Regions from separate parts of the Clostridium sp. Marseille-Q7071 genome, predicted to be linked through region 2. Evidence: a T-box and tRNA genes for the amino acid it is inferred to sense, from the RefSeq annotation. Region 2 holds a T-box; the other regions hold tRNA genes.
What was found. A T-box is a leader RNA that pairs with one kind of tRNA and senses whether it is charged. The one in region 2 lies ahead of alaS (alanine--tRNA ligase), so its partner is inferred to be a tRNA-Ala.
Positions count from the first base shown of each region.

Region 1 (10,277 bases), 2.6 Mb from region 2:
ATCCTAAGACCATCGGAAGAATTGCTGTTAAGGAACTCGGCAAATTGACCCCGTAACTTCGGGAGAAGGGGTGCCTACGCAAGTAGGCCGCAGAGAATAGGCCCAAGCAACTGTTTAGCAAAAACACAGGTCTCTGCTAAAGCGAAAGCTGATGTATAGGGGCTGACGCCTGCCCGGTGCTGGAAGGTTAAGGGGATTGCTTAGTGCAAACGAAGGCATGAACTTAAGCCCCAGTAAACGGCGGCCGTAACTATAACGGTCCTAAGGTAGCGAAATTCCTTGTCGGGTAAGTTCCGACCCGCACGAATGGCGTAATGATTTGGGCACTGTCTCAACAGCAAATCCGGCGAAATTGTAGTGCAAGTGAAGATGCTTGCTACCCGCGATTGGACGGAAAGACCCCGTAGAGCTTTACTGCAATTTAGCATTGAGTTTCGGTACTATCTGTACAGGATAGGTGGGAGACTTGGAAGCAAGGGCGTCAGCCTTTGTGGAGTCATCCTTGGGATACCACCCTGATAGTACTGGAATTCTAACCGGAGGCCTTGAATCAGGTCACGGGACATTGTTAGGTGGGCAGTTTGACTGGGGCGGTCGCCTCCAAAAAAGTAACGGAGGCGCCCAAAGGTTCCCTCAGAACGGTCGGAAATCGTTCGAAGAGTGCAAAGGCAGAAGGGAGCCTGACTGCGACACAGACAAGTGGAGCAGGGACGAAAGTCGGGCTTAGTGATCCGGTGGTTCCTCGTGGGAGGGCCATCGCTCAACGGATAAAAGCTACCTCGGGGATAACAGGCTGATCTCCCCCAAGAGTCCACATCGACGGGGAGGTTTGGCACCTCGATGTCGGCTCGTCGCATCCTGGGGCTGAAGTAGGTCCCAAGGGTTGGGCTGTTCGCCCATTAAAGCGGCACGCGAGCTGGGTTCAGAACGTCGTGAGACAGTTCGGTCCCTATCCGTCGCGGGCGTAGGAAATTTGAAGGGAGCTGTCCTTAGTACGAGAGGACCGGGATGGACAGACCTCTGGTGCACCAGTTGTCACGCCAGTGGCACAGCTGGGTAGCTATGTCTGGAAGGGATAAACGCTGAAAGCATCTAAGCGTGAAGCCCCCCCTAAGATGAGATTTCCCATAACATAAGTTAGTAAGACTCCTGGAAGAACACCAGGTTGATAGGTGAGAGGTGTAAGCATGGCAACATGTTCAGCTGACTCATACTAATAAGTCGAGGGCTTGACCTAATTAATTTCACTGTGCAATTTTCAGAGAATAATTTCTTTGAAGTTTATATGAATTTTAAAATTTGATAGAAACGAGTAATACAAGGAAACAAAGGAGCGAGGAGCAGAGTTTACTAAAGTAAATGAGCACCAGAGCGACTGAAGTTGACGAAGTAATACGAAGCTTATATGAAATTTTCAAAAAATTAATAGAAACGAGCAGTATAAGGAAGTGAAGAAGCGAGGAGTGGAGTTTACTAAAGTAAATGAACGCCGCAGCGACTGAAACTGACAAAATAATGCGAAGTTTATAGGAATTTTTTATCTGGTGATGATGGTCCTAAGGGTAACACCCCTTTCCATTCCGAACAGGCAGGTTAAGCCTTAGGACGCCGAGAGTACTGCACGGGAGACTGTGTGGGAGGGTAGGTTGTTGCCAGGTAGTGCTAACTAAGTTTTACTTAGCTTAGCAATATGGATCTTTAGCTCAGTTGGTTAGAGCAACCGGCTCATAACCGGTAGGTCCGGGGTTCGAGTCCCTGAAGGTCCACCATATTTGGGGGTATAGCTCAGTTGGGAGAGCACCTGCCTTGCACGCAGGGGGTCAAGAGTTCGAATCTCTTTATCTCCACCATAAAAGCAATCCAAAAGGATTGCTTTTTTTTGTATAAAAGAATACCACAGGTTATACCTGTGGTTCTAAAAAGCTTTTAGCTATGAGTATAAAAAAAACTCCTCCTTTTTTAAAAGTTTAAAATGTACCCTATAGAGTAGATAATTTAAAAAAAGTCTACCCTATAGGGTTTTTTCATGTATAATTTTTAAAAAAGCAAGTGAGGAGTTAGTTTATGAGTATTAAGTTATTTAATAATGAAGAAATTGATATATTATCTAAAAATAAATATGTAAAAAAAGTAAGCAACAAGGCAATTACCTATACTGATGAGTTTAAAAGTATTTTTATAACTAAAAATGAAGCTGGAAAATTCCCAAGAGAAATATTCGAAGAATGTGGTTTTAATGTAGATATTTTAGGAATAGAAAGAGTAAGATCATGTGGAAAAAGATGGCGTGCTGCACACGCAACTGGCGGAGTCATGGTATTACAAGATACAAGAAAGTATAATACTGGAAGACCAACTGAAAAAGAATTATCTTTAGAAGAAAAATATAGATGTCTTGAAGCTAAAAATAAATTACTACAAGCAGAAAATGAATTACTAAAAAAGTTAGATATGTTAGAAAATAGGATGTTAAAAAAGAAGTAAATTTGGCATCAGAAGATAAGTTTTTGTTAATTAGATCCACTATTAAGAAATATAAACTTAAAAATATGATAAGTCATTTGTGCGAGCTATCAGGAGTATCTAGATCTGGTTATTATAAATATTTTTCAAATAAATCAGAAGAACTTAGAGCTAACAGAAATGCTAATGATGAGCTTGCTAAATACTATATTTTAAAAGCATTTACTTTCAAGAAGCGTAAAAAAGGTGCAAGACAAATTAAAATGGTATTGGAAAATGAATTTGGTGTTGTATATAACTTAAAACGTATTAGAAGGATAATGAAAAAGTACAGTATTTTTTGCCCTATTAGAAAAGCTAATCCTTATAGAAGGATGATGAAGGCTACAAAAGAACATACTGTTATGCCAAATTTATTGAATCGTAAATTTAAGCAAAATACTCCAGGAAAAGTTTTATTAACAGACATTACTTACTTAACTTATAAAAATAGAAAGAGGGCATATTTATCAACTATTAAAGATTCCTCAACAAACGAAATATTAGCATATAATGTCTCCGACAGTCTTTCACTTGAAATTGCGATAGATACTATAACAAAACTTAGCTTAAATAAATCAGTTAAACTTCACAGCGAAGCATTTATTCATTCGGATCAAGGGGTCCATTATACAAGTCCTAAATTTCAGAAACTAGTAAAAGAAATCGAATTAAAATAGTCAATGTCAAGGCGTGGCAATTGTTGGGACAATGCTCCGCAGGAGTCTTTCTTTGGACATTTTAAAGATGAGGTTGATTTTAAAAACTTAGAAACTTTAGAAAAGTTAACAGATGAAATTGATAATTATATGGATCATTATAACAATCATAGATATCAGTGGAACTTAAAAAAGATGACTCCTGTTCAATACAGAAATCATCTTATTAATGCTGCATAGTCTTTTTTTAAATGTCCTTTACAAAGAGTACACTTTAGTTATTTCTATAGTTTTATCTTGATATTTCATATAAGTTGTAAGCTTTACTTATTTATTTTTTATCCTCGTATATATAATTTTGGAATTCATTCTATTTAATATATTTATTATAAGACTTTGATTTTCTGAATGGAATGATTACTCATGTTTTTATAACAAAATTAGCATATTTTTAAATCTTTCTCTCTCAGATTAACCTATCTTATAAATTGTCTTCATATTTTAATAAAAATATTCAAATACATATAAAAATCTTTGAAATTTGCGTGATCAACTAAAAGTAACATCTAATATATAAACTTTGAATTAAGGCAATAGAATATCATATTTAGTCAAATATATTGACATATATCCTTAAATGTGCTATATATAGTATAGCACATATGATTACATATTGAAAAAAAAGTGAAAAAGTATAACACATAAATGAATTAATAAATATAATAGTATTATAGATTTTTAAAAAGTATGATATAATTTAAGTTTATATTTTATAGGGGGACTAAATAATGACTGTAAAAGTTGCTATGAATGGTTTTGGAAGAATAGGAAGAGCTGTTTTAAGAATTGCTCAAGAAAATCTAATGGATGGCGTTGAATTAGTTGCTATAAATGCTAAAGCGGAAAGTGAGACACTAGCACATTTATTTAAGTATGATTCTTGTTATGGTAAATTCAATGGAACTATTGAAGTTGATGGCGAAGATAAAATAGTAGTTAACGGAAAAGAAATTAAGATACTTAGAGAATGTGATCCAGCTAAATTACCATGGAAAGAGCTTGGAGTAGATATAGTTATTGAATCTACAGGTATATTTAACAGTAGGGAAGGTGCTATAAAGCATATAGAAGCAGGAGCTAAGAAGGTTATAATAACAGCACCAGGTAAAAACGAAGATGCAACCATTGTTATGGGAGTTAATGAAAATGATTATAATGCAGAAAAGCATCATATAATCTCAAATGCATCTTGTACAACTAATTGTTTAGCACCATTTGCTAAAGTATTAAATGATAAGTTTGGAATAGTTAAGGGATTAATGACTACAATACATTCTTATACAAATGACCAAAGAATATTAGATAAAACGCATAAAGATTTAAGAAGAGCAAGAGCAGCAGGAGAATCTATAATTCCAACAACTACAGGAGCAGCTAAGGCAGTTGCCAAAGTTCTTCCAGAATTAAATGGAAAACTAAATGGTTTTGCAGTAAGAATACCTACGCCTAATGTATCCTTAACAGATTTGGTATGTGAATTAAAAACAAAAGTTACTGCAGAAGAAGTAAATGCAGCACTTAAAGAAGCTTCAGAAGGTAGTATGAAAGGAATATTAGGATATTCTGAGGAACCATTAGTATCAGTGGATTATAAGCAAGACCCAAGATCATCAATAATTGATGGATTATCTACTATGATTATAGAAGACAATATGGTTAAAGTTGTTTCTTGGTATGATAATGAATGGGGATATTCTTGTAGAACAGTAGATTTAGTGAACTATGTTGCAAAGTCTATTTAAGACATTGTTACTATGAAGATAAATAATAAAATTTTATATTATTAAATATTAATTACTTTATTTCAATTCAAATTCATAAATTACTCTTAGTAAAATAATATATGCAATATATTATTTTGTAGTGTCCTAAAAGGCAATCTAACAATTGCTTTTTAGGACATTTTTCTATTAGAATTTTTATCTTCTATATTTTAATGTTAAAAAGAAAATATATAGGTTAAAATTAATGATATGATAAATAATGATGTGATAAATAACCATAGTATAAGGTAGAACATAGAGTTTAGGAGGATTTATATATGAGAATATTACTAACAAACGATGATGGAATATTTGCAAAAGGAATACAAACATTAGCTAGAGAACTTGAGAAATATCATGAGGTAATAATTGTAGCACCTAATATGCAAAGAAGTGCTAGTAGTCACTCTATTACAATAACAGCACCACTTATAATTAAAGAGGAAAAATTAGATGGAATAAAGTCTAAGGCTTTCAGTGTAAGTGGTACTCCAGCAGATTGTACAAGAGTAGGACTTATGAAATTAATTGAAAATGAAGTAGATTTGGTGATTTCAGGGGTCAATGAAGGATATAATTTAGGAACAGATGTAATCTATTCTGGGACTGTATCTGCAGCTGTTGAAGCAGCAATATTAAAAGTACCTTCAGTTGCATTTTCTTGTGATGGAAAAGATGAAAGTTATGATTTAGCGGCTAAAATAGCATTAGATATAGTAGCAAAAGCTAAAGAATGTAAATTTAAAAATGATATAGTACTAAATATAAATATACCACCTATAGATAAAAATATTAAAAATGAAATAAAAGTATGTAGAATAGGAAAAAGAAATTATAAAAACATTTTTATAGAGAATTTAAATGAGGATGGTACAAGGAGTTTAGAAATAAAAGGTATATTAGAAGATAATGATACTGAGGAAACAGATGTTTATAATATTAAAAAAGGGTATATAACCCTAACTCCTCTTCACTACGATTTAACTAATTTTAATATATTAGAAGATGTAAGAGAAATGTTTTAAATATATTAAGGTATATTTTTTTATTCATCTAAAGAGCTTAACAGCTCTTTTTCTATTTATAAGTAAATTGAGATATGTAATAAAATAAAGAAAAATAATTTAACACTATGTTATGGAAGGGTTATAATTATAAATATAGAATGTTTTATAAAAAATCATGTTAAAAGGGTGACGTATTATGATTAATTTCATTAAAAGTAATATTGATATTAGAGATAATGTAAAAAAAGAAGAAAATCATATTTTTGATGAGGTAGTAAATAAAGTTAAAAATACAGGAGATTTTATTAAAGCCTCTGCTTCATCAGTCTTTATAATACATAAAGATAAGATAGTTACAGAAAAGTATTTTGGTCAGCACTCCCACAAAGAATTTACTAGAAAGATAGATTGCAAATCTAGATTTAATGTTGCATCTGTAAGAAAAAGCTATATAGGATTTGCAGTTGCTTATGCCTTATTAAATAAACATATACATAGCATTGATGATTATGTAATTGATTATTTACCAAATTTAGATAAGGGTGTAATAGATAAAACCACTATTAGACATTTATTAACTCATACCCATGGTTTAAATAGTGATGAAAATAGAAACTTAATTAGAGACTTTCCTTGTGGTACAAATTGGGAATATGTGAATGAGGGAATAAAACTATTAACAGATATAGTAGAAACTACTACAGAAAAAACTGTATCCCAAATATTACAAGAAACTGTTTTTAATCCTTTTAATTTGTCAGAAACAGGCTGGGAGATAGAAATAAAAGAAGACCAAGTGTTAATTATTTTCAATCCAGAACAGGAACCAGTAAGCGGGGTTACAAAGAGTTCTACAGGGGGAGGGTATGACAAAAATTTATATGTTTCATCTAGAGAATTAGCTTATTGGGGATATATTCATCTAAAAAAAGGTACCATCAATGAAGTAGAAGTACTTCCTAAGGAAATATTTGATTTAACTACTTCTCTTCAAAGTTCATATTTGGAAGATAGAGAACTTCCAGAGAACGGATTTTTATGGTGGGTAAAAACTAGGGAGTGTAAAAAAAGTGAATTAGGAGAATTAGCACCTAAAGGATCATATCAAATTCTAGGTAATACAGGAGCATGTGTATTAGTAATTCCTAGTGAGGAATTAGTAGCAGTTAGAATGTACAATAAAAAAGGCAATCCCAAAGGATATGATTATTTAAGAGATGTTAAAGATTTTGGCAACACTATAATGAAATGTTTATATGAAAGGTAGAGAGCTATGGTGAAATTAGAATATTTATTAGAAGAGGACTTTGATAAGATAATAAAATGGAATGAAAATACATCCCCAGAGTATTTAATGCAATGGGCAGGACCAACATATAAGCATCCTATAACAAAGGATCAAATAGCTGAGAATTTTAAAAACATATCTGATAAAGAGGAATCACAAGTATTTATATATAAAATTATCTATACAGAAAGTAATGAAATCATTGGAACTATTCAATTAATTAAAACAGATAATGCAAATAAAGTAGGAAGAATAGTAAGATTTCTTATAGGTGAAGAATCTATAAGAGGTAAAGGTATTGGCACAGCGGCAATAGATGAGATATTAAATATAGGTTTTAATACCTTTTTATTAGAAGAAATTACTTTAGGGGTATTTGATTTTAATCATGGTGCGATAAGATGTTATGAAAAAGTAGGTTTTAAAAAGACAAAAATTACTGAAAATGCTAGGGTTGTAGGAAATAAATATTGGAATTTATATGAGATGAGTATAAAAAAGAATGAATGGCTTAAAATGAAGAAATAACAAAAAAGAAAAAGTCTATATTAATTGTATGTATGACTAATTTTATAAACTAGTGATTATAATTATCTTATTTTTATTTAGCATAATTAAATGCAATATAATATTAGAAGATACTATAATGATTACCTAATGCAAGAGTTATACAGAAAAGGAGTGTTAATATGAATAAACCTTATGTATTTACACCCGGTCCAACAGAGGTTAGAGAGAATGTTCGTTTAGCTAGAGCTATGGAAGCCACTAATCCAGATTTAGATATACATTTTTATGATTTTTACAAAGAGACCTGTGAAAAAATAGGGGAAATAATAGGTACTAGCAATGATGTGTATATATTAAGTGGTGAAGGAATATTAGGACTTGAGGCTGCTTGTGCGTCATTAACAGAGACAAATGATAGAGTACTTATATTAGATAATGGAGTTTTTGGAGAAGGTTTTGGCGATTTTGTTAAAATATACGGTGGAGAACCTGTATATTATAGCGTAGATAGACAGGAAGAAATAGATATAGAAGCTTTAAGAAAGTTTTTAGAGAAGGATAATAATTTTAAATATGCAACTATAGTTCATTGTGATACTCCTTCAGGACTTTTAAATGATATAAGTAAAATATGTCCATTATTAAAGGAATACGGAATAATTACAGTTGTAGATAGTGTTGCTGCTATGGTAGGAGAAACTTTAAAAGTAGATGATTGGAAAGTGGATATTGTATTAGGTGGTTCTCAAAAAGCATTTTCAGCGCCACCAGGATTAACAATACTATCAATTAGTGAAGATGCCTATAAGGCTATGGAAAACAGAAAAGCTCCAATTATAGGATTCTATTGTAATCTAACAATATGGAAAGATTATTATGAGAAAAAGTGGTTTCCTTATACAATGCCAATAAGTGACATTATGGGACTTAGGGTAGCAGTGGATAATGTAATAGAAGAGGGAATAGATAATGTTATTGAAAGACATAAAAAATATGCTAATGCTATTAGAAAATCAGTTAAAGAATTTGGATTAGAGCTATTTATAAGAAAAGGACAAGCCAATATAGTAACAGCAGTAATGCTTCCAGAAGGAATAGATGCAGATGAATTGGTATCTCATATGTTTAATAAATATAATGTATTAATGTCGGCTTCTTTTGGATTTGTAAAAGGTAAAGTTATTAGAATAGCTCATATGGGTGAAAATGCTAGAGAAGAGAGATTAGTATATGTATTAAATATTTTAGAAAAGGCACTTAGAGATTTAGGATATAATACTGATAAGTCTTTAGTACAATGCTTTAATAAATATTTATAGAATTAAATATGAGTTTTATATAGTTTGTATTTAAGCTATTGATAACTCTAACTATTTAAAACATGAAGATGTAATAAATCATAGTAGAAAAGATATAACAAATTTATTAGATTACGATGAGATAGAATAATTACTATGTTATAACAACAAAATTCTATTCTCAGAGAAAGATTATAAAATTAACGATTTTATAGAATAAAGAAATTATATGATAAAGCGCTTAAATATGAGGGGGAAATTATATGTTAAGAACAAATAAAGAAAAGATTGTTAAATGGTCAGTTCAAGGTAAAATACATCATCCACTAGGTGGAAATTATAGAATAACTCATGAGGGAGTACCTATGATACTGCCAGCTACAGGAGGGATCTCTTACAACGTGAGCATTGGAGATTTAGCCTTTGGATGGGTAGGTGATCATGTTGAGCCTGGTGTGTCAATTAGAAATGAGAATACAACAGAAAATGCAGCATTGATGACATTTGCATGTATAGGAAATGAAGCAAAGGTTGTTTCAGGAGATGGAAAAGGTGCAAAAGGTTATGTAACTGGCATGCATGGTGGAATAGAACATGTTATGATTTGTTTTGAAAAAGAGGATTTAGAAAATTTAGCTATAGACGATAAAATACTAATCAAAGCATATGGACAAGGTTTAAAATTAGAAGGATTTGAAGATGTACAACTTATGAGTATAGATCCAGATTTATTTGAAAAGCTAGGAATTACAGAAAAAGATGGTAAGCTACAAGTTCCTGTTGTTGCTAAAGTTCCACCATATCTTATGGGTTCAGGAATTGGCTCATCAAGTGCATATACAGGAGATTATGATATAATGACTGCTGATACAGAAGAAATAAAAAGATTAGGCTTAGATAAATTAAAGTTTGGAGATTTGGTTTTACTTGAGGATTGTGATAATACTTATGGAAGAGGATTTTTAAAAGGAGCTGTAAGTATTGGAGTTGTTATTCATAGTGATTGTGTAAAAGCTGGGCATGGACCAGGAATTACAACAATCATTACTAGTAAAAAGCCTATTATTGAAGGTATAATTGACAAAGATGCCAATATAGGTAATTATATGAAGAAATAAAAGGTGTCTAAGTTAAGACATTTTTAAAAAAATAATAAGCTAGTATATTAGACTATTTTGTATTACACTAAG
Region 1 is NZ_CBCOPR010000001.1:1,018,328-1,028,604, forward strand. Features, by position in the region: rRNA gene ACWPW7_RS04770 (23S ribosomal RNA) at 1-1,237, shown strand, start outside; rRNA gene rrf (5S ribosomal RNA) at 1,541-1,658, shown strand; tRNA gene ACWPW7_RS04780 (tRNA-Ile) at 1,693-1,769, shown strand; tRNA gene ACWPW7_RS04785 (tRNA-Ala) at 1,775-1,850, shown strand; partial or broken gene ACWPW7_RS04790 (IS3 family transposase) at 2,065-3,401, shown strand; gene gap (type I glyceraldehyde-3-phosphate dehydrogenase) at 3,950-4,963, shown strand; gene surE (5'/3'-nucleotidase SurE) at 5,263-6,009, shown strand; gene ACWPW7_RS04805 (serine hydrolase domain-containing protein) at 6,188-7,258, shown strand; gene ACWPW7_RS04810 (GNAT family N-acetyltransferase) at 7,265-7,807, shown strand; gene ACWPW7_RS04815 (pyridoxal-phosphate-dependent aminotransferase family protein) at 7,969-9,108, shown strand; gene ACWPW7_RS04820 (DUF4438 domain-containing protein) at 9,351-10,205, shown strand.
Region 1: it encodes a tRNA-Ala, which carries the amino acid that the T-box ahead of alaS (alanine--tRNA ligase) is inferred to sense. The anticodon was not compared.

Region 2 (10,277 bases):
ACTATATTACGAATATTAGGTTTAAAGAAATCTACTTATTATAAACACCAATTATTAATTAAAAGTGGAAATAAACCTTTAAACAAATCCGAAGGAAACATTCCAGGATATAGTTTAAATGTACATGGTGAAAAAATTTCTGATTTAGAAATTCAAAAATATATAATGGAAATAAAAAAGGATGAAGTAGGACAGTTTTATGGATATAGAAAGGTAAGAGTAGTTTTAAAAAGTAAATATAAACTAAAAATTAATAAGAAGAAAGTTTATAGACTAATGAAGAGTATGAGTCTATTAAACAAGAAAAAAACAGGCATTAAGAGATACTCTAAAGTGTGCAAAAATCACGTAATTACAGACTCAAATCAGTTTTGGGAAATGGATATGAAATATGTTTATATAGCTGAAACAAGGCAAATAGCCTATTTAACATCTATTATAGATGTATTTGATAGAAGTATATTAGCATATGATTTGTCACTTTCTCCAAATGCAGAACAGGCTAAAATTGTAGTAATAAAAGCACTTTATAATAGAGGTATCAAAGGAAAAACTTCGGAATTAATAGTTCGTACGGACAATGGATCGCAATTTATAGCTAGTAAATTTGAAAAGCTATGTGTTCAAGAGAATATTACACATGAAAGAATACCTGTTCATAGTCCTAATTATAATGCTCACATAGAGTCATATCATAGATATTTACAACAAGAATGCCTTGCCGGCAGGCTGTTTAAAGACTTAGAGGATGCAAGTGATACTATCGAAAAATATGTGAATAATTATAATTTTAAAAGAATACATTCTTCAATTGGTTATAGGACTCCAAATGAATTCTATAATCTAACAAATAGTAATTTTAAGGATAATCTAGTAATTAGCATTTAGAGTCCACTTTTGGGGGGGCAATCCGACAATTGTAGTTAAAATTAATTTCATAAATTAATTTCTTTAACTAGATTTTAAATAAAAGTGACTGTGTCAATTCGTATTGTATAAGTTTTGACTAAATTATTTTTTAAATGGGTATAATACTTAATAAAGAAGGTAGAGTAGGGAAGGTATTATATCATGTATAAGAGTAGAGATTTTGTATTTATGGATGTATTGGATCTACAAGGTGAAAAGTTAGGATATATAAAGGATATACTGATAAATTTTAGTAAAAGGGAAGTTATAGGTTTTAAAGTAACCCCCTACAAGCTTTTTAGGAAAAACTTTAGCATTTTAAAAGAAGATATTATTTATTTTAATGGAGCAATGGTAATAAACAAAATAACTAAAGAAGAATATTTAGCTTTTAGTGATATTAAGAAGATGTATGTTATAGATAAAAATTCTAAAATATTGGGGATTGTTAAGGAAATAATTTTTGATGGAGAAAGCTTTGAAATAAGAGCTATTTCAATAGCATATAGCCTAGTTACAAGTATATTTAAAGAAAGAAGAATATTGTTAATTAAAGATATGATTTTAGGAGAAGATAATTTGCTTTATGTAGGATGCCAAGATAAATATAGTTTTCATTGTATACCTCATAACAATTTCTTACATATAGGAGAAGACAATATTGAAGGGTAAAAGAAGCTATATTAAAATTATAGCTTTAATAATACTTATATTAGCAATTATACTTCTAATAAAAAGATTTCCAATATTTTTAGATTTAATTGGAGTTATATTAATATCTTTTATAATATCGTATAGTTTAAGACCCTATTATAAATTTTTAATTGGTAAAGGCTTTAATAGAAGATTTGCAGCAGTTTTTGTTATATTAACTATAATACTTTCTATTTTGTTAATATTTACTATTTTAATACCTTCTATATTTAAAGACAGCAATAATATTAATGATATACTTTTAGATATTGAAAGATATGTTAATAATTTTAAGAGTCCAGATATTACTTTAGGAAACAATAAATTTATTTCTCATTTTATAAACGTAATTTACGATAAAGTACAATTACTAATAATTAATACAATAGAGAAAACCATAGAAACTCTTATATCAGCAGGGGAAAATATATTATTATTTTTAGTTTCTCCTACTCTTATTTATTTTTTTCTATGTGATGATAATTTAATTTTGAATGGAATTTTAAAATTATTTCCCACATCAAGTAAGGGTATGATTAAAAAAGCATTAATGCATGTAGATAAAGTGTTGGAACGGTATATAATAACACAATTTGAGCTTTGCGCAATTATAGGGGTTTTAACATTTATAGTGCTTTTAGTATTAAGAGTTAAATTTCCTATAGTATTATCCTTAATAAATGCAGTATTTAATATAATCCCTTATTTTGGGCCCATAATAGGTGCTATTCCTATTCTTATATTAGCTAGTTTAAATTCACTTCAAAGTATAGTTTCTGTAGGAATAGCATTAATGATAATTCAACAAATAGAGGGAGATATTATATGCCCTAAAATTATAGGAGAGAGTGTCAGTGCGCATCCACTTACCATATTAATATTATTACTTGTAGGTGGAAATATAGGTGGAGTATTAGGTATGATAATTATTGTACCTATTTGGGTAACTATTAAGGTATTGTATGAGGATATCGAGAGTTATTTATTTTAAATTTTAATTAAGTAATAGTTGACATTTTATTTATTTTTTCATATAATTCCAATAAGAAAATATAATATTAGGTGATGACAAGAATTAGTAAATATATCAAGGCATTTAGAGAGGAAGTGGTTGGTGAAAACTTCTTGGGAGATATATTGAAGCTGTCTTAGAGCCATATTTAATTAAGTGATATTAAAATTTTAAAAATTTTAATATAATAAGGGTGGTAACGCGGAACCTTTCGTCCCTTTTTAGGGAAGGAGGGTTTTTTATTTTTTGTATAAAAATATTATCAGTTAAGACTATGGCGATATAAAATATCACTACAATAGCGAAGTGTGAGATGTGCATTGTGAATTAAAAAGTTATAAATTAAAATAACAAAACAAATACATATTTTAATCTATATATTAAATTTTTAAATAGTGCACTTAAATTATAGGAGGAACAGATATGAAAAATATGTCATTAAATGAAATTAGAGAATCTTATTTAAAATTTTTTGAAAGTAAAGATCACTTAAGATTAGAAAGTTTTCCGTTAGTACCTAAAAACGATAAGAGCTTACTACTTATAAATGCTGGTATGGCTCCATTAAAACCATATTTTACAGGATTACAAACCCCACTAAGTAAGAGAGTTACTACTTGTCAAAAGTGTATTAGAACTGGAGATATAGAAAATGTAGGTAGAACCTCTAGACATGGTACTTTTTTCGAAATGCTTGGAAATTTTTCTTTTGGAGATTACTTTAAAGAAGAAATAATTCCGTGGGCTTGGGAATATGTAACAGAAGTTTTAGGAATACCTAAAGAAAAATTATATGTAACTATACATTTAGAAGATGATGAAGCTTTTAAAATATGGGTAAATAAAACAGATATAGATAAAAATCGTATTTTTAGATTAGGAGCAGATAATTTCTGGGAGGTTGGAGCTGGCCCTGGACCATGTGGACCGTGTTCTGAAATTCATTTTGATAGAAAACCTGAATTAGGACAAATAAAAACTGCTGAGGAATTTGAAAAAGCTTCTGATGAAGATAGAGTTATAGAGTTTTGGAATTTAGTATTTACTCAATTTGATAAAGATGAGGAAGGAAATTATAACAAATTATCAAGTCCTAACATAGATACAGGAATGGGACTTGAAAGAATGGCAACCATAATGCAAGGAGTTAACAGCATTTTTGAAGTTGACACAATTAGAGCAATATTAGATGAAGTTTGTAGAATATCTAATAAAAAATATGGCTATAATGAAAGAGAAGACATATCTATAAGAGTTATAACTGATCATGTTAGAAGTGTAGCATTCATGATTAGTGATGGAGTATTACCATCAAATGAAGGTAGAGGATATGTTTTAAGAAGAATATTAAGAAGGGCAGCAAGACATGGTAGATTACTAGGAATAAAAGGTATATTCTTAAATGAATTATGTGATATAGTCATAGAAAATTCTAAGGGTGCTTATCCAGAATTAAGTGAAAAAGCTAGTTATATTAAAAAAGTAATAAAACTAGAAGAAGAAAGATTTAGTGAAACTATAGATTCAGGAATGGAAATATTAAAGTCATATATTGAAGAATTAGAAACTTCTAATGAAGATACTTTAAAAGGTGAAAAAGTTTTTAAACTTTATGACACTTATGGTTTTCCACTAGAACTTACAGAGGAGATTTTAGAGGAAAAGAATTTAAAAGTTGATATAGAAGGCTTTAATACAGAAATGAAAAGCCAAAGAGAAAGAGCTAGAGCAGCTAGAGGAGATTCAAGCTACATGGGCAATGATGATGGAATTTTAAATAAAATTCCTGCAGATATAGAAACTGCTTTTAGTGGATACGATAAAATAGTAGATTCTTCAGAAGTAAAAGTTCTAATTAAAGATGATGAATTTGTGGGAACTTTAGCTACCAAAGAAAAAGGTATAATAATTACTTCTATAACTCCATTTTATGCTGAAATGGGAGGTCAAGTAGGAGATAAAGGCATAATCTCTAATAATAAGTTTAAAGCTGTAGTTTATGATTGTAAGAAAAATATTGGCGGAAAAATTCTTCATTTTGTAGAAGTAGTAGAAGGTGAAGTAAATCTAGAGGATATAGTTGAGCTTTCAGTTGATAGCGAAAGAAGGCAAAATATATGCAAAAATCATACAGCTACTCATATGCTTCATGAAGCTTTAAGAGAAATTTTAGGAGACCATGTAAACCAAGCAGGTTCCTATGTAGATGATGAAAGATTAAGATTTGACTTTACTCATTTTGCTGCCTTAAGTGAAGAAGAACTTAAAAAGGTTGAAAAGAAATTAAATGATGAAATTATGAAAGTTTATAGCATAAATACTGATGTTATGACTATAGAAGAAGCTAAAAATAGTGGTGCAGTAGCATTATTTGATGATAAATATGAAGAAGATGTTAGGGTTGTATCTGTAGGAAACTTCAGTAAAGAGCTTTGTGGAGGAACTCACGTTAAGAATTCCGGAGAGATAGGATTATTTAAAATTATAAGTGAAAGTGGAGTTGCAGCAGGTATTAGAAGAATTGAAGCTATAACTGGAGCAAAATCAGTTAAATATGTAGAAGATAAAAATACTTTCTTAAAAGAGATTTCTTCAATATTAAAATGTGGAGAGAAAGATGTAGTTAATAAGCTACAATTATTACTACAAGAGCTTAAAGAGAAAGATAAAGAAGTTCAGGGTTTAAAAGAAAAACTAAATAGTGGATTAGAAGATGAGCTTATAAGTTCAGTAATAGATATAAAGGGCGTAAAAGCTATAGTGGCAATGGTTAATGATATTGAAGGAGAAGCTCTTAGAAACCTTAGTGATAAATTAAGAGATAAACTTCAAAGTGGTGTTGTCATACTAGGAGCTTCCTCAAAAGATAAGGTTCAATTTGTAGCGATGGCTACAAAGGATGCTGTATCAAATGGGGTTCATTGTGGTAAAATAATTAAAGAAGCTGCAACTATCGCTGGCGGCGGCGGTGGTGGAAGGCCAGATATGGCTCAAGCAGGTGGAAAAATACCAGAAAAATTAAAAGAGGCAATGGATAAAGCTAAGGAAGTATTAGAAAGTTTAGTTAAATAGTGTACTTTTTGAAGTATATGTTTTATAATATTATTAAAATATCTATTGGTCGTTTAAGCGATGGGAAAGAGGGAGATTATAGTGGATAATCAAAATACAGTTCAGTTTGAAAATGTGAAGGATAAAAAAGATATGACAAAAATGATACTGACTGACGTATATGATGCCTTAAAGAAAAAGGGATATAACCCAGTTAATCAACTAGTAGGATATTTGATTTCAGGTGATCCAACTTATATAACAAATTATAATGGAGCAAGAGCATTAGTTAGTAAACTAGAAAGAGACGATATATTGGAAGAGGTTTTAAAATCTTATCTAGATATAAAATAAAAATGCCTTATAGGCATTTTTATTTTAATTTAACATATACTAAGTTTATTATTAATTATAGATACTTTTGCATAAGGAGATTCTTAATGAGAATACTAGGATTAGATGTTGGCGATAGAACTATTGGAGTAGCAGTAAGTGATCCGTTAGGACTAACAGCTCAAGGCATTACTACAATAAGAAGAAAAAAATTAGAAGATGATATAAATGAAATTATAAAAATATGTAAAGAATATGATGTGGAAAAGATAATTTCAGGACTTCCTAAAAATATGAATGGAACTATAGGCTCACAAGGAGAAAAAGTTATGGCTTTTTGTGAGGAATTAAAAAAGCACATAGATAAAGAAATAAAGTTTTGGGATGAAAGATTAACCACTGTCGCTGCTCATAAGGTTATGTTAGAAGCAGATTTATCAAGAAGCAAGAGAAAGAAAATTGTAGATAAAATAGCAGCAATATACATATTACAAGGATATTTAGATAGTATATATTAAAGAATTATTATGATAGAATAGGAGAAATAGTTATGGAAAATTATGTTGATAAAATTACTTTAATTGATGAAGATGGAGAAGAAATTGAATTTGATGTTATAACTAAGCTGGATATAGAAGAAGAGGAATACGTTATAGTTGTTCCAAGTGGAGAAGAAGATTTAGATGCTATAGCACTAAAGATTAAAAAAGATGAAGAAGGAAATGATTTATTAGTTCCAGTAGAAGATGAAGATGAGTTTGAAATGATATCAGAAGCTTATGAAGCTATATTTGAAGAATAATTTTTATTTTATTATCGTGTAATTATCATTTGAAAATATCTATCTTATAAGAATAATAGATAGTTAATATAAAGAGATTAATAGTAATTAAAAAACTATATAAAATAAAATTTGAAAAATGTTAAATTTTTATAGTTATTAATTTGAAATGTTATTCTATTGAGAATTTCTCAAAACTTATAAAAAATTACGTAGATTACAGCGTAATGCATTAATAAGATATGAAAAAATGGAGAAGGGAGGAGTTACGTTAAAACAAGTAATATTATAAAATTTGAAAAGAACATTAAAAAGTCACATAAAATATTTGAGAATATTAAAAATGATTATAGTCGTAAGATAATTGCTAATATAGTAAAAGCATAACTATTAAGAATAGTTATGGAAATCTTAAAATATCTTTATCAGAAAAACTTTTATATGCAAATGTTATAGTCTGTTAAAGAATTATGATACTAGGTGGCAAATTATATGAAAGCTCACATTTTCAATGTATATATCTATGCTAGAATATAATACCCAATATGTTAAGTATAGGGAAAATATAAGTTTTTATAATGTTTTTATAGAGTTTTATAAGTTTTGCGTAACAGATGTAATGAGTTAATATGTCTCATGATAGAATTGAAGTTTTAAAAGAAGTTTTAAAAGAAAAGGGGTATAAATTAACCCCTCAAAGAAGAGCTATTTTAAACGGAATAATTGATAGTGAAGGAGCTCACTTAACAGCTGAAGAGTTATATGATTTAGTTAAAATAGACTGCCCTGAAATAGGCTTAGCAACTGTTTATAGAACTGTTCAATTACTAGAAGAGATGGGCGTAGTATGTAAATTAGACTTAGATGATGGAAGAAGTAGATATGAACTTTGTCAAGGTGATGATAGTCATCAACATCATCATTTAATTTGCAATTCTTGTAATAAAGTAATTGAAGTTCAGGGCGATTTACTTCATGAAATAGAAGAAGTTATTGAAGAAAAATACAAATTTAAAATTGAAAATCACAGTTTGAAATTCTATGGAATATGTGAAGAATGTAATAAGGCATCTGGAAGAGAATAAGTAAGATAAGGATTTTAGTCTATTTTCTGTTAGACAAAGAAGTGGAACCCGCTTATAGTGAGGCTATATGAAGATTTTGCTGATACAGCATAACGTAAAATAGGTTAAATGCTGATTGATTATTTTCTTAAGGATACTTAAATAGAGTAACAAATTAATTTAAATATATATAAAATTACAAAGGAGGGGAGAAAGTGCGAAGAGAAAGAGAAAAAATTAAAATTATACCGCTTGGAGGTCTTAATGAAATAGGCAAAAATCTTACCGTAATTGAGTACAAGAATGATATTGTTGTTATCGACTGCGGCCTTAAATTCCCAGATGATGATATGTTAGGTATAGATGTAGTTATACCAGATGTAAATTATCTTATAAAGAACAGAGAAAGGGTTAAAGGTATATTTTTAACTCATGGACATGAAGATCATATAGGTGCACTACCTTATGTTTTAAAACAAATTAATGTTCCTGTCTACGGAACAAAGCTTACATTAGGTATTGTTCAAACAAAACTTAAAGAACATGGTCTTTTAAGTTCAGTAGAGTTAAAGTATGTTAAACCAAAGGATATAGTCAAGCTTGAAAATGTTTCAGTAGAATTTATAAGAACTAGCCATAGCATAGCAGATTCAGTAGCTATTGCTATTCATACACCATTAGGTGTAGTGCTTCATACTGGCGATTTCAAAATAGATTTTACCCCAATTGATGGTTGTGTAGCAGACTTAACTAGATTTGCGGAGCTTGGAAAAAGAGGGGTAACAGTAATGTTAGCTGACAGTACAAATGTGGAAAGACCAGGATATACTATGTCAGAAAGTACTGTTGGTGAAAGTTTTGAAAAGATTTTCTTTACTGCAAAAGGAAGAATAATAGTAGCTACATTTGCATCGAATATCCACAGAATTCAACAGATAATTGAAGCAGCTAGTAGGCACGGTAGAAAGGTTGCAGTATCTGGAAGAAGTATGGAGAATATTATGGCAGTAGCTATAGAGCTTGGTTACATTAAGCTTGAAAAAGATATCCTAATAAATATAGATGCCATTTCAAAGTATAATGATGATCAAATTGTTATTATAACTACAGGAAGCCAAGGGGAACCAATGTCTGCGCTTTCAAGAATGGCTTCATCGGACCATAAAAAGGTAAATATTACAGAGGGAGATACAGTTATAATATCTGCCACACCAATACCAGGAAATGAAAAGTTGATATCCAAGGTTATAAATCAACTTTTCAAAAAGGGAGCTCAGGTTATTTATGAGGTTCACGTTTCAGGGCATGCTTGTCAAGAAGAACTAAAACTTATGCAAATTTTAGTGAAACCTAAGTTCTTTATTCCAGTTCACGGTGAATATAGGCATTTAAAACAACATGGAGAATTAGCTATGAAGCTAGGATTGCCAGAAAAAAATGTTTATATTGGAGAAAATGGTGATGTAATTGAATTGACAAGAGATTCAATAAAAAAATCAGCATCAGTGGTATCTGGTCAAGTATTTGTTGATGGACTAGGTGTTGGAGATGTAGGTAACATAGTTCTTAGAGATAGAAAACATTTATCTCAGGATGGAATACTTACAGTTGTTGTAACTATAGAAAAAGGAAGTGGAACGGTAATTGCTGGTCCTGACATTATATCTAGAGGTTTTGTTTATGTAAGAGAATCAGAGGATTTAATGGAGGAAGCAAGGATTTTAGTTAGAGATGCACTTAAACAATGTGAAGAAAATAAAATCACAGAATGGCCAACAATAAAGGCTAATATAAGAGAAGTATTAAGAGTGTATTTATATGAAAAAACTAAAAGACGTCCTATGATATTACCTATAATAATGGAAGTTTAACTTATATAATATATTCTTACAGATTTTAATATCTTATTTTACTTTTTAAATAAGGAGGAATTTATATGAATATATATGATAAGGCGTATGAATTTGCTAGAGTTTTAAAGGAATGTAATGAAGTTGTTGAGTACAGAGAAAGTTTAAAAAAGATAAAAGAAAATGAAGCTAATAAGAAGATGCTAGATGATTTTAGAAAAATTCAATTTGAAGCTTATAGTGAACAAATTGAAAAAGGTAAATTGTCAGACAGCATGAAGGAAAAGCTTGAAAATATGGGCTCAGTAGTTACGTTAAATCCTGATATTGGAAAATTTCTTCAAGCAGAAGCTAACTTTGGAGTTATGTGGGAAGATGTAATGAAAATTCTAACAAAAGCTATGGGAATTGAAGCAGAAATTGACACTAGAGAATAATTCTCCGTAAAGTTGACTTTTATTAAACATAATATTAGAATAGGTATAGTTAATTAAAATTGGATACAGACTTCGTATCCAATTTTCTTTTGTACGTGAATTGTAGAAAATTGATGAAAGATGGAGGAAAATAATGAATATATTCAC
Region 2 is NZ_CBCOPR010000001.1:3,619,548-3,629,824, reverse strand. Features, by position in the region: gene ACWPW7_RS17225 (IS3 family transposase) at 1-888, shown strand, start outside; gene ACWPW7_RS17220 (PRC-barrel domain-containing protein) at 1,072-1,581, shown strand; gene ACWPW7_RS17215 (AI-2E family transporter) at 1,571-2,593, shown strand; T-box leader at 2,659-2,836, shown strand; gene alaS (alanine--tRNA ligase) at 3,038-5,686, shown strand; gene ACWPW7_RS17205 (IreB family regulatory phosphoprotein) at 5,747-6,019, shown strand; gene ruvX (Holliday junction resolvase RuvX) at 6,106-6,516, shown strand; gene ACWPW7_RS17195 (DUF1292 domain-containing protein) at 6,549-6,800, shown strand; gene ACWPW7_RS17190 (Fur family transcriptional regulator) at 7,409-7,864, shown strand; gene ACWPW7_RS17185 (ribonuclease J) at 8,059-9,714, shown strand; gene ACWPW7_RS17180 (YlbF family regulator) at 9,780-10,130, shown strand; gene typA (translational GTPase TypA) at 10,264-10,277, shown strand, end outside.

Region 3 (10,277 bases), 190 kb from region 2:
ATTAACAATGGATAAAAATACAATTAAAAATATAGCAATATTAATTATGTTTTTAATATGTAGTAGCAGAATAGTATATGCAGTAGAATTAATTGATAATAAATTAGGAAATGAAGAAGTAAAGAAAATTAGTAAAGAATATTCACAAGAATGGACGAGGTTTCTAGATATTATTGAAAATGATAATATAACTTATGAAGATAAGTCAAAGGCTATTATGGGTTTACTTAGAAGTTGTGATGGACAAGGTGGACCTAAGATTTATTCCTCAAAGGTTAATACTATATTAGCCCCTGAACTTCCAAAGGGTTATGATGAAGCTAAATTATTTCAAGTATTAAAAGATCAAAGTAGTATTATTAAAAATACAAATCCTATTGAAGTGGCTGAATTTATAAAAAGCTGGAGTTCTGGGAATGGCGAAAAACCTAGAAGGTTTAATGATGATATAAGCAATTACTTAGAGGGATTATTTAAAGCTATTAATAGAAATTTTCCAGATACTAGATTGAATCTTATTGATTTATTTCATGGACATATGGTAATAGACGAAAGTTACAGTAATGGAGATATATTAATAATTTTTCATAGTAAAGAATATCCTAGTAACTTAGAAAAACAAAAAGCAGATATTGCAATTAAAGAAGATCCTAAATTACAGCTATTTGATACTAAAAATGGAGTATATAAAAAGAGAAATTATATATGGTCATTACGTAAAAATAAAATTTGGAGAATAGATACAAGTGAAGATAGTGGTTTTTGTAATTTAGTAAAATCTCCTATATATGATTTTTGCCCAGAAGAAGTAATGGAAGCTAATGCTGCACAGGAGTCTTATTTAGGTAAAACAATATGCGATATAAATTATTTTATTGATTATAAGGGAGTTGAAGTTAAACCATTTGTAACACAAGGAGCGGGAACTCCTCAGTTTCCTTAAAATATATAGAGTAATGAGTTAGAAGACTGGCAAGTTATTATTGGTGGTCTTTTGGATGTTTAAGATTGCTTAATAAAATTAGGTATGTTTTAGCATAATGTTGATAATATGACAATTTTTAAGGAAAGTCAATCGTGACCTCCATTACACTCCATATTTTAAATCTGTTTTTAATAATGTAAATACAAGTTCATTATGTTTTTAAATTTTGTCGAATAAAAGTTATTTAAATGAAGAACATAGTAATCTTATATTAGAAACATTAAAGAAAAATCAAGTAAATACAGGGATACCATTTTATTTACCACATGAATTACAATCGACTACAGCAAATAAAATAGAAACTTTAAAATGTGTAGAGAATGACACTGCATTATTAAACTTATCAAAAGGAAATTTTGTTTTTACAGTTATGTCTAGCAATTTACCTAGTAATGTTTATGGTTTAACTACTATATCAAGAATAGGTAAAATGATGTTTAATATGGTTGATAAGGATTAGAATTAATATAATAAAAAATTATAACCCATCTTAAGCAATTATTGAAAATTAAATTATATAGGAATAAATCAAAAGTATTTTTATAAACATATAATAAAAAAGCAAAATAGTATATTAAAATATCAACAACCTAATCTGGTGTATCAATGTAAGAAATATAAAGAAATATAAAGAAAAAATGAAAAAAAACAATTTATTTGTTGCTAAATATAGCAATATATTAACAAAGATGTATATTTATTTGGTAGAATAGTTTTTGTCGCTAGGGAGCACATGAGACAGTCTTAGTGATAAATTAAAACTTTTTAAATACAGTAAATTTAACTGATAAATAAATTTACTGTTGACAAGAAAGTAAAATGTTGATAAAATAGTAAGAGTCGTCAGGTGATGACGGTAAAAATTACTAAATAATTTGGTCTTTGAAAATTAAACAGAGAAATAGGTAAAACCAGTTAATTCATTGAGTTTCGAAAGAAACTTAAAATGACTATTAATAGTCAGCAAACTTTACTTGAGCAATCAAGATACAAACTTTTAAATTGAGAGTTTGATCCTGGCTCAGGACGAACGCTGGCGGCGTGCCTAACACATGCAAGTCGAGCGATGAAGCTCCTTCGGGAGTGGATTAGCGGCGGACGGGTGAGTAACACGTGGGTAACCTGCCTCATAGAGGGGAATAGCCTCCCGAAAGGGAGATTAATACCGCATAACGTATGAAGGTCGCATGACTTTTATACCAAAGGAGCAATCCGCTATGAGATGGACCCGCGGCGCATTAGCTAGTTGGTGAGGTAAAGGCTCACCAAGGCGACGATGCGTAGCCGACCTGAGAGGGTGATCGGCCACATTGGAACTGAGACACGGTCCAGACTCCTACGGGAGGCAGCAGTGGGGAATATTGCGCAATGGGGGAAACCCTGACGCAGCAACGCCGCGTGAATGAAGAAGGCCTTAGGGTTGTAAAGTTCTGTCATATGGGAAGATAATGACGGTACCATATGAGGAAGCCACGGCTAACTACGTGCCAGCAGCCGCGGTAATACGTAGGTGGCAAGCGTTGTCCGGATTTACTGGGCGTAAAGGATGCGTAGGCGGACATTTAAGTCAGATGTGAAATACCCGAGCTCAACTTGGGTGCTGCATTTGAAACTGGGTGTCTAGAGTGCAGGAGAGGAAAGCGGAATTCCTAGTGTAGCGGTGAAATGCGTAGAGATTAGGAAGAACACCAGTGGCGAAGGCGGCTTTCTGGACTGTAACTGACGCTGAGGCATGAAAGCGTGGGGAGCAAACAGGATTAGATACCCTGGTAGTCCACGCCGTAAACGATGAATACTAGGTGTAGGAGGTATCGACCCCTTCTGTGCCGCAGTTAACACAATAAGTATTCCGCCTGGGGAGTACGATCGCAAGATTAAAACTCAAAGGAATTGACGGGGGCCCGCACAAGCAGCGGAGCATGTGGTTTAATTCGAAGCAACGCGAAGAACCTTACCTAGACTTGACATCCCCTGAATTACCTGTAATGAGGGAAGCCCTTCGGGGCAGGGAGACAGGTGGTGCATGGTTGTCGTCAGCTCGTGTCGTGAGATGTTGGGTTAAGTCCCGCAACGAGCGCAACCCTTATCATTAGTTGCTACCATTAAGTTGAGCACTCTAGTGAGACTGCCCGGGTTAACCGGGAGGAAGGTGGGGATGACGTCAAATCATCATGCCCCTTATGTCTAGGGCTACACACGTGCTACAATGGTTGGTACAACAAGATGCAAGACCGCGAGGTGGAGCTAAACTTAAAAAACCAATCCCAGTTCGGATTGTAGGCTGAAACTCGCCTACATGAAGCCGGAGTTGCTAGTAATCGCGAATCAGCATGTCGCGGTGAATACGTTCCCGGGCCTTGTACACACCGCCCGTCACACCATGAGAGCTGGTAACACCCGAAGTCCGTGAGGTAACCGTAAGGAGCCAGCGGCCGAAGGTGGGATTAGTGATTGGGGTGAAGTCGTAACAAGGTAGCCGTAGGAGAACCTGCGGCTGGATCACCTCCTTTCTAGGGAGTCGACGTAGTTGGTAACTCTTCTACGAACACTGGTACTATCTCTGTTTAATTTTGAAAGACCAAAAGTCTTTAATATGGGGGTATAGCTCAGTTGGGAGAGCACCTGCCTTGCACGCAGGGGGTCAAGAGTTCGAATCTCTTTATCTCCACCACATTGTGGGTCTATAGCTCAGCTGGTTAGAGCGCACGCCTGATAAGCGTGAGGTCGATGGTTCGAGTCCATTTAGACCCACCATTAATTTAAAATTGTTCTTTGAAAATTGCACAGTGAAAATATTTGTTTAAATATCCTTTTAAATTAAAAGATAAATAAACAATTTCGTCAAGACAAACGAAAATAAGTTTAAAAACTAAAGTTTTTGAACTCTATTTATGCGAATTTGTATAGGACACTTTTGTAAAGTTAATAAAATTTTTTATTACTTTATAAAAAACAATAGAAACGAGTAGTACAAGGAAACGAATGAACGAGGGGCAGAGCTTACTTAGGTAAGTGAGCACCACAGTGATTGAAGTTGACGCAGTAATACGAAGTTTATATTGCTTTTGAAAAAGTTGATAGAAACGAGCAATACTAGGAAGCGAATGACGAGGAGCGGAGTTTACTTATGTAAATGAGCACCACAGCGAGCGAAGCTGACGACGTAGTACGAAGTTTATATCAAGTTTTTAGGTCAAGCTACAAAGGGCGCAGGGTGAATGCCTTGGCACTAGGAGCCGAAGAAGGACGCGATAAGCTGCGATAAGCTTTGGGTAGACGCAAATAGTCTGTGATCCAAAGATTTCCGAATGGGGGAACCCACATGGCTACGCCATGTACTATATGCTGAATACATAGGTATATAGAGGTAAACCCGGGGAACTGAAACATCTAAGTACCCGGAGGAAGAGAAAGAAAAATCGATTTCCTAAGTAGCGGCGAGCGAAAGGGAAAGAGCCCAAACCTAAGCCTTTGGCTTGGGGGTTGAGGACAGAACATAAAAGAGGTGGCTATTGTAACTGAAGATAGCTGGAAAGCTACTCCGTAGAAGGTAATAGACCTGTAAGTGAAACGAGAAGACCTTAAGTTCTGATCCAGAGTACCACGAGACACGTGAAACCTTGTGGGAAGCAGGGAGGACCACCTCCCAAGGCTAAATACTACCTAGTGACCGATAGTGGAGAAGTACCGTGAGGGAAAGGTGAAAAGAACCCCGGGAGGGGAGTGAAATAGAACCTGAAACCCTGTGCCTACAACCGATCGAAGCACTTTATATGTGTGACGATGTGCTTTTTGTAGAACGAGCCAACGAGTTACGATATGTAGCGAGGTTAAGTACTTAAGGTACGGAGCCGAAGGGAAACCGAGTCTGAATAGGGCGCAAAGTTGCATGTCGTAGACCCGAAACCGGGTGACCTATCCATGGCCAGGTTGAAGCGAGAGTAAAATCTCGTGGAGGACCGAACCACGTTGGTGTTGAAAAACCATGGGATGAGCTGTGGATAGCGGAGAAATTCCAATCGAACTCGGAGATAGCTGGTTCTCCTCGAAATAGCTTTAGGGCTAGCGTCGATTAATTAAGTAATGGAGGTAGAGCACTGAATAGGCTAGGGGGCATATCGCTTACCGAACCTTATCAAACTCCGAATGCCATATACTTGTATTTCGGCAGTCAGACTGCGAATGATAAGATCCGTAGTCAAAAGGGAAACAGCCCAGACCATCAGCTAAGGTCCCAAAGTGTAAGTTAAGTGGTAAAGGATGTGGGATTTCTAAGACAACTAGGATGTTGGCTTAGAAGCAGCCACTCATTCAAAGAGTGCGTAATAGCTCACTAGTCAAGAGATCCTGCGCCGAAGATGTCCGGGGCTAAAACTTACCACCGAAGCTATGGGTGTACACTATGTGTACGCGGTAGAGGAGCTTTCTGCATTGGCTGAAGTCGTACCGAAAGGAGCGGTGGACGATGCAGAAGTGAGAATGTTGGCATAAGTAGCGAGAGACAGGTGAGAATCCTGTCGGTCGAAAACCTAAGGTTTCCTGAGGAAGGCTCGTCCGCTCAGGGTTAGTCGGGACCTAAGCCGAGGCCGAAAGGCGTAGGTGATGGACAACAGGTTGATATTCCTGTACCACTAGCAGACGTTATTACAAATGGGGTGACGCAGGAGGATAAGATGTGCTAGCTATTGGATGCTAGTCTAAGCGTTTAGGTATGTAGGATAGGCAAATCCACCTACATTAGCTGAGGCGTGATGGGGAAACCCTTTAAGGGTGAAGTATCTGATTCCACGCTGCCAAGAAAAGCCTCTATGGAGGAAGTTAGTGCCCGTACCGCAAACCGACACAGGTAGGTGAGGAGAGAATCCTAAGACCATCGGAAGAATTGCTGTTAAGGAACTCGGCAAATTGACCCCGTAACTTCGGGAGAAGGGGTGCCTACGCAAGTAGGCCGCAGAGAATAGGCCCAAGCAACTGTTTAGCAAAAACACAGGTCTCTGCTAAAGCGAAAGCTGATGTATAGGGGCTGACGCCTGCCCGGTGCTGGAAGGTTAAGGGGATTGCTTAGTGCAAACGAAGGCATGAACTTAAGCCCCAGTAAACGGCGGCCGTAACTATAACGGTCCTAAGGTAGCGAAATTCCTTGTCGGGTAAGTTCCGACCCGCACGAATGGCGTAATGATTTGGGCACTGTCTCAACAGCAAATCCGGCGAAATTGTAGTGCAAGTGAAGATGCTTGCTACCCGCGATTGGACGGAAAGACCCCGTAGAGCTTTACTGCAATTTAGCATTGAGTTTCGGTACTATCTGTACAGGATAGGTGGGAGACTTGGAAGCAAGGGCGTCAGCCTTTGTGGAGTCATCCTTGGGATACCACCCTGATAGTACTGGAATTCTAACCGGAGGCCTTGAATCAGGTCACGGGACATTGTTAGGTGGGCAGTTTGACTGGGGCGGTCGCCTCCAAAAAAGTAACGGAGGCGCCCAAAGGTTCCCTCAGAACGGTCGGAAATCGTTCGAAGAGTGCAAAGGCAGAAGGGAGCCTGACTGCGACACAGACAAGTGGAGCAGGGACGAAAGTCGGGCTTAGTGATCCGGTGGTTCCTCGTGGGAGGGCCATCGCTCAACGGATAAAAGCTACCTCGGGGATAACAGGCTGATCTCCCCCAAGAGTCCACATCGACGGGGAGGTTTGGCACCTCGATGTCGGCTCGTCGCATCCTGGGGCTGAAGTAGGTCCCAAGGGTTGGGCTGTTCGCCCATTAAAGCGGCACGCGAGCTGGGTTCAGAACGTCGTGAGACAGTTCGGTCCCTATCCGTCGCGGGCGTAGGAAATTTGAAGGGAGCTGTCCTTAGTACGAGAGGACCGGGATGGACAGACCTCTGGTGCACCAGTTGTCACGCCAGTGGCACAGCTGGGTAGCTATGTCTGGAAGGGATAAACGCTGAAAGCATCTAAGCGTGAAGCCCCCCCTAAGATGAGATTTCCCATAACATAAGTTAGTAAGACTCCTGGAAGAACACCAGGTTGATAGGTGAGAGGTGTAAGCATGGCAACATGTTCAGCTGACTCATACTAATAAGTCGAGGGCTTGACCTAATTAATTTCACTGTGCAATTTTCAGAGAATAATTAATTTCTCTAAAAATTAATAGAAGCAAGTAGTACAAGGAAACGAAGGAGCGAGGAACAGATTTTACTAAGGTAAATGAGTACCGCAGTGACTGAAGTTGACTCAGTAATACGAAGCTTATATGAAATTTTCAAAAAATTAATAGAAACGAGCAGTACAAGGAAATGAAGGAATGAAGAGCGGAGTTTACTAAAGTAAATGAGCACTGGAGTGACTGAAATTGACGAAGTAATGCGAAGCTTATATGAATTTTTAAAATTTGATGGAAACGAGTAATACAAGGAAACAAATGAGTGAGGAGCGGAGTTTACTACGGTAAATGAGCACCAGAGCGAATGCAGTTGACGAAGTAGTACGATGTTTATAGCAAATTTAAATCTGGTGATGATGGTCCTAAGGGTAACACCCCTTTCCATTCCGAACAGGCAGGTTAAGCCTTAGGACGCCGAGAGTACTGCACGGGAGACTGTGTGGGAGGGTAGGTTGTTGCCAGGTAATGCTAAGCTAAGTTTTACTTAGTTTAGCAATATTCCGCGATAGCTCAACGGTGGAGCACTCGGCTGTTAACCGATAGGTTGGAGGTTCGAATCCTCTTCGCGGAGCCATTTTTATTAAAAATATGAAAAGCTATATAAGAAGAATTACAATTAAAATTCTTTTTATATAGCTTTTTATTTTGTCTTTATTTTCAAATTTATATAAAACAACTAAAAAAATTTCAAATTCTATAAACTTTTTACATTATTTAACGATAACTGTATAGAAAAGATAAAATATGAAAAGCAAATTTTAAATCAAATTATCAGCAGATATACATTAACTACAGGTAATAGAATTGGAAGTAGAAGTGTGGAAAAAAGTTTTTCACCAACTTCAATAAGTTGTCCAGGAAATAATGTTTATTCTGGGATAACTTCCATGAATTTAAGTAATGATTCATCAATACCTAATAGTGCTATGATAAAATCTATCACTGTTGAAGGACAAGGAGTTTCTACAGGAAACACATTTATTGAAATAAAATCTTCAAAATTAGGATGTACAAAGACAAGATTAAGTGTAAATAGTGCAAACTTTATAGGATATAAATATTCTGACCAAATTAAGGTTAAAGATAAATGGGAATTAAAGTATGTTTCTTCAGCATTAGCAAAAACAAAATGGTCAAATTTAAAAGCATCAATTAGTTATGATTATGATAAAGCAGAGGATTGGGATTAATATAGATTTATGCTTAATTAACAATATTAAAAGATGTAAATAAACCATAAAGGTTTATCAGTATTAGAAAATATGTTGATAAACCTTTATTTAGATATTATATTAGAATTTATTTTAGGAGATTAAAATGAATAGGATAAATGATTTAAATGATATAAATACCTTGTCAAGTATAATGTGGATGAGAAATGCTCGAAAAATAAATAATGGAAGAAATGTAAACAATACAAATATTGTAAGTAGAGCAATGCAAGAACTTGTATTTTCTAAGGGAGAACAATTTAATAATGTATACAATGCTCAAGGAAATAGTCTTTATGATGAAAGAAACATACTTAAAATAAAAGAAAAAACTCCTTGGTATGGTGATCTTAGAGAAAAAGGTCTTAAACCGCTAAGTCCTGATTATGAAACAACAGTTAAAAACGATAGAGAAAATCTTAATAATGAATTAAATAGATTATTTAAAGAAAATGGAATAACTCTTGAAGAAGGAGAAAAATTTTCAATTGAATTAGATTCTTTAAAAAATTTAAAGATAAAAGGTTTGAAAGATGATAAAAAAGCAAAAAAAATAAAAAGTCTTATAGAAGATTCCAAATGCACTGTAACGCGTAATGGTAAAACTTTTCAAAAAAAGATGATTGGTGAAATAAATAATACTATGTACTCAGCACGAAATTTAAATGGAGAAATAACTCACCAAGGATATGCTAAAAATGAAGCAGATAATTTTATACATGAATATTTTGGTCAAAGCATAAAAGACTTATCCTATGATAAAAGCAGTGGAAAATACCTAGGCGCAAATAGTGAATTGCAAAAGGTTTTAGATGGAGATTATAGTAATCTTATTGAAGAATGGTTAGGTAAAGCAAGAAAAAATAATCCAGAGTACAATGGAGGATCAGGAACTTGTATAATGCTAACAAAACCAATTATAGAAAATTTAAAAGAAATAGTTAAAAATGGACAAAATAGCATACCAGACTTTAACTTTTCAATAAATTTTGAAAGTGGAAAATTAGATGATGGAAGATTATAAAATAATAGCAAATTATTAAATAGGTCATTATAAATAATTTTCAAATATAGAACAAAGTGCAGAAAGCGATTAATCAATTAGTTTTCTGCATTTCTTTAATTTGATAGACATTATAATGAATTAGTGAAATTTATATGATATTAATAGATGCAATTTGAAGATATCTAATAAATTCATATACTGAAAATGACGAAATCAATATAAATTTATTTTAATGTACGGTAAACATGAATTTCAAGTTTATACGATATATTAAAGGTTTGAATCCTCTTCGCGGAGCCATTTTTATTAAAATATGAAGTGCTATATAAGAAGAATTATAACTAAAATTCTTTTTATATGGCACTTCATTTTACCTTTCGCTTTAAAGTTTCTCCATCACAAACAAATACAATAGTTCCATCTTTATCAGTTCGATATAGTGTTATATTTCTATTTTTTAGTTCTTTTAATATATTCTTGCTTGGATGGCCATAATCATTTCCAAGTCCGCAAGACGCAATAGCTATTTTAGGATTGGACTTATCTAAAAACTTTGGAGTAGAAGAAGTTTTACTCCCATGGTGACCTAATTTTAGAATATGACACCTTATATCGTAATCTGATGAGACAAGTTCATTTTCAATTTCTTCCTCTGCATCGCCAGTAAATAAAAATGAGAAATTTTTGTATCGAAGTTTTGAAACTACTGAATAGTTGTTTAAATTTTTATAATCATTTTTATTAGGAGAAATAAAAGATAAAGAGGTATACTCATCTAAATTTAATATTGTAGGAGCTTTTGCAGAGTGAATTTTTAAATTCTTTCTTTTTAAGCTATTTACTAAGTTATAGAAACAACTGGTGTCAGCAGTTACTTTGGGAGCATAGAAATTCTTAACTTTAAAGGTATCTA
Region 3 is NZ_CBCOPR010000001.1:3,425,840-3,436,116, reverse strand. Features, by position in the region: gene ACWPW7_RS16295 (hypothetical protein) at 8-943, shown strand; gene ACWPW7_RS16290 (serine hydrolase) at 1,152-1,445, shown strand; rRNA gene ACWPW7_RS16285 (16S ribosomal RNA) at 1,984-3,495, shown strand; tRNA gene ACWPW7_RS16280 (tRNA-Ala) at 3,581-3,656, shown strand; tRNA gene ACWPW7_RS16275 (tRNA-Ile) at 3,663-3,739, shown strand; rRNA gene ACWPW7_RS16270 (23S ribosomal RNA) at 4,177-7,083, shown strand; rRNA gene rrf (5S ribosomal RNA) at 7,494-7,611, shown strand; tRNA gene ACWPW7_RS16260 (tRNA-Asn) at 7,647-7,721, shown strand; gene ACWPW7_RS16255 (hypothetical protein) at 7,966-8,337, shown strand; gene ACWPW7_RS16250 (hypothetical protein) at 8,465-9,382, shown strand; gene ACWPW7_RS16245 (ComEC/Rec2 family competence protein) at 9,730-10,277, opposite strand, start outside.
Region 3: it encodes a tRNA-Ala, which carries the amino acid that the T-box ahead of alaS (alanine--tRNA ligase) is inferred to sense. The anticodon was not compared.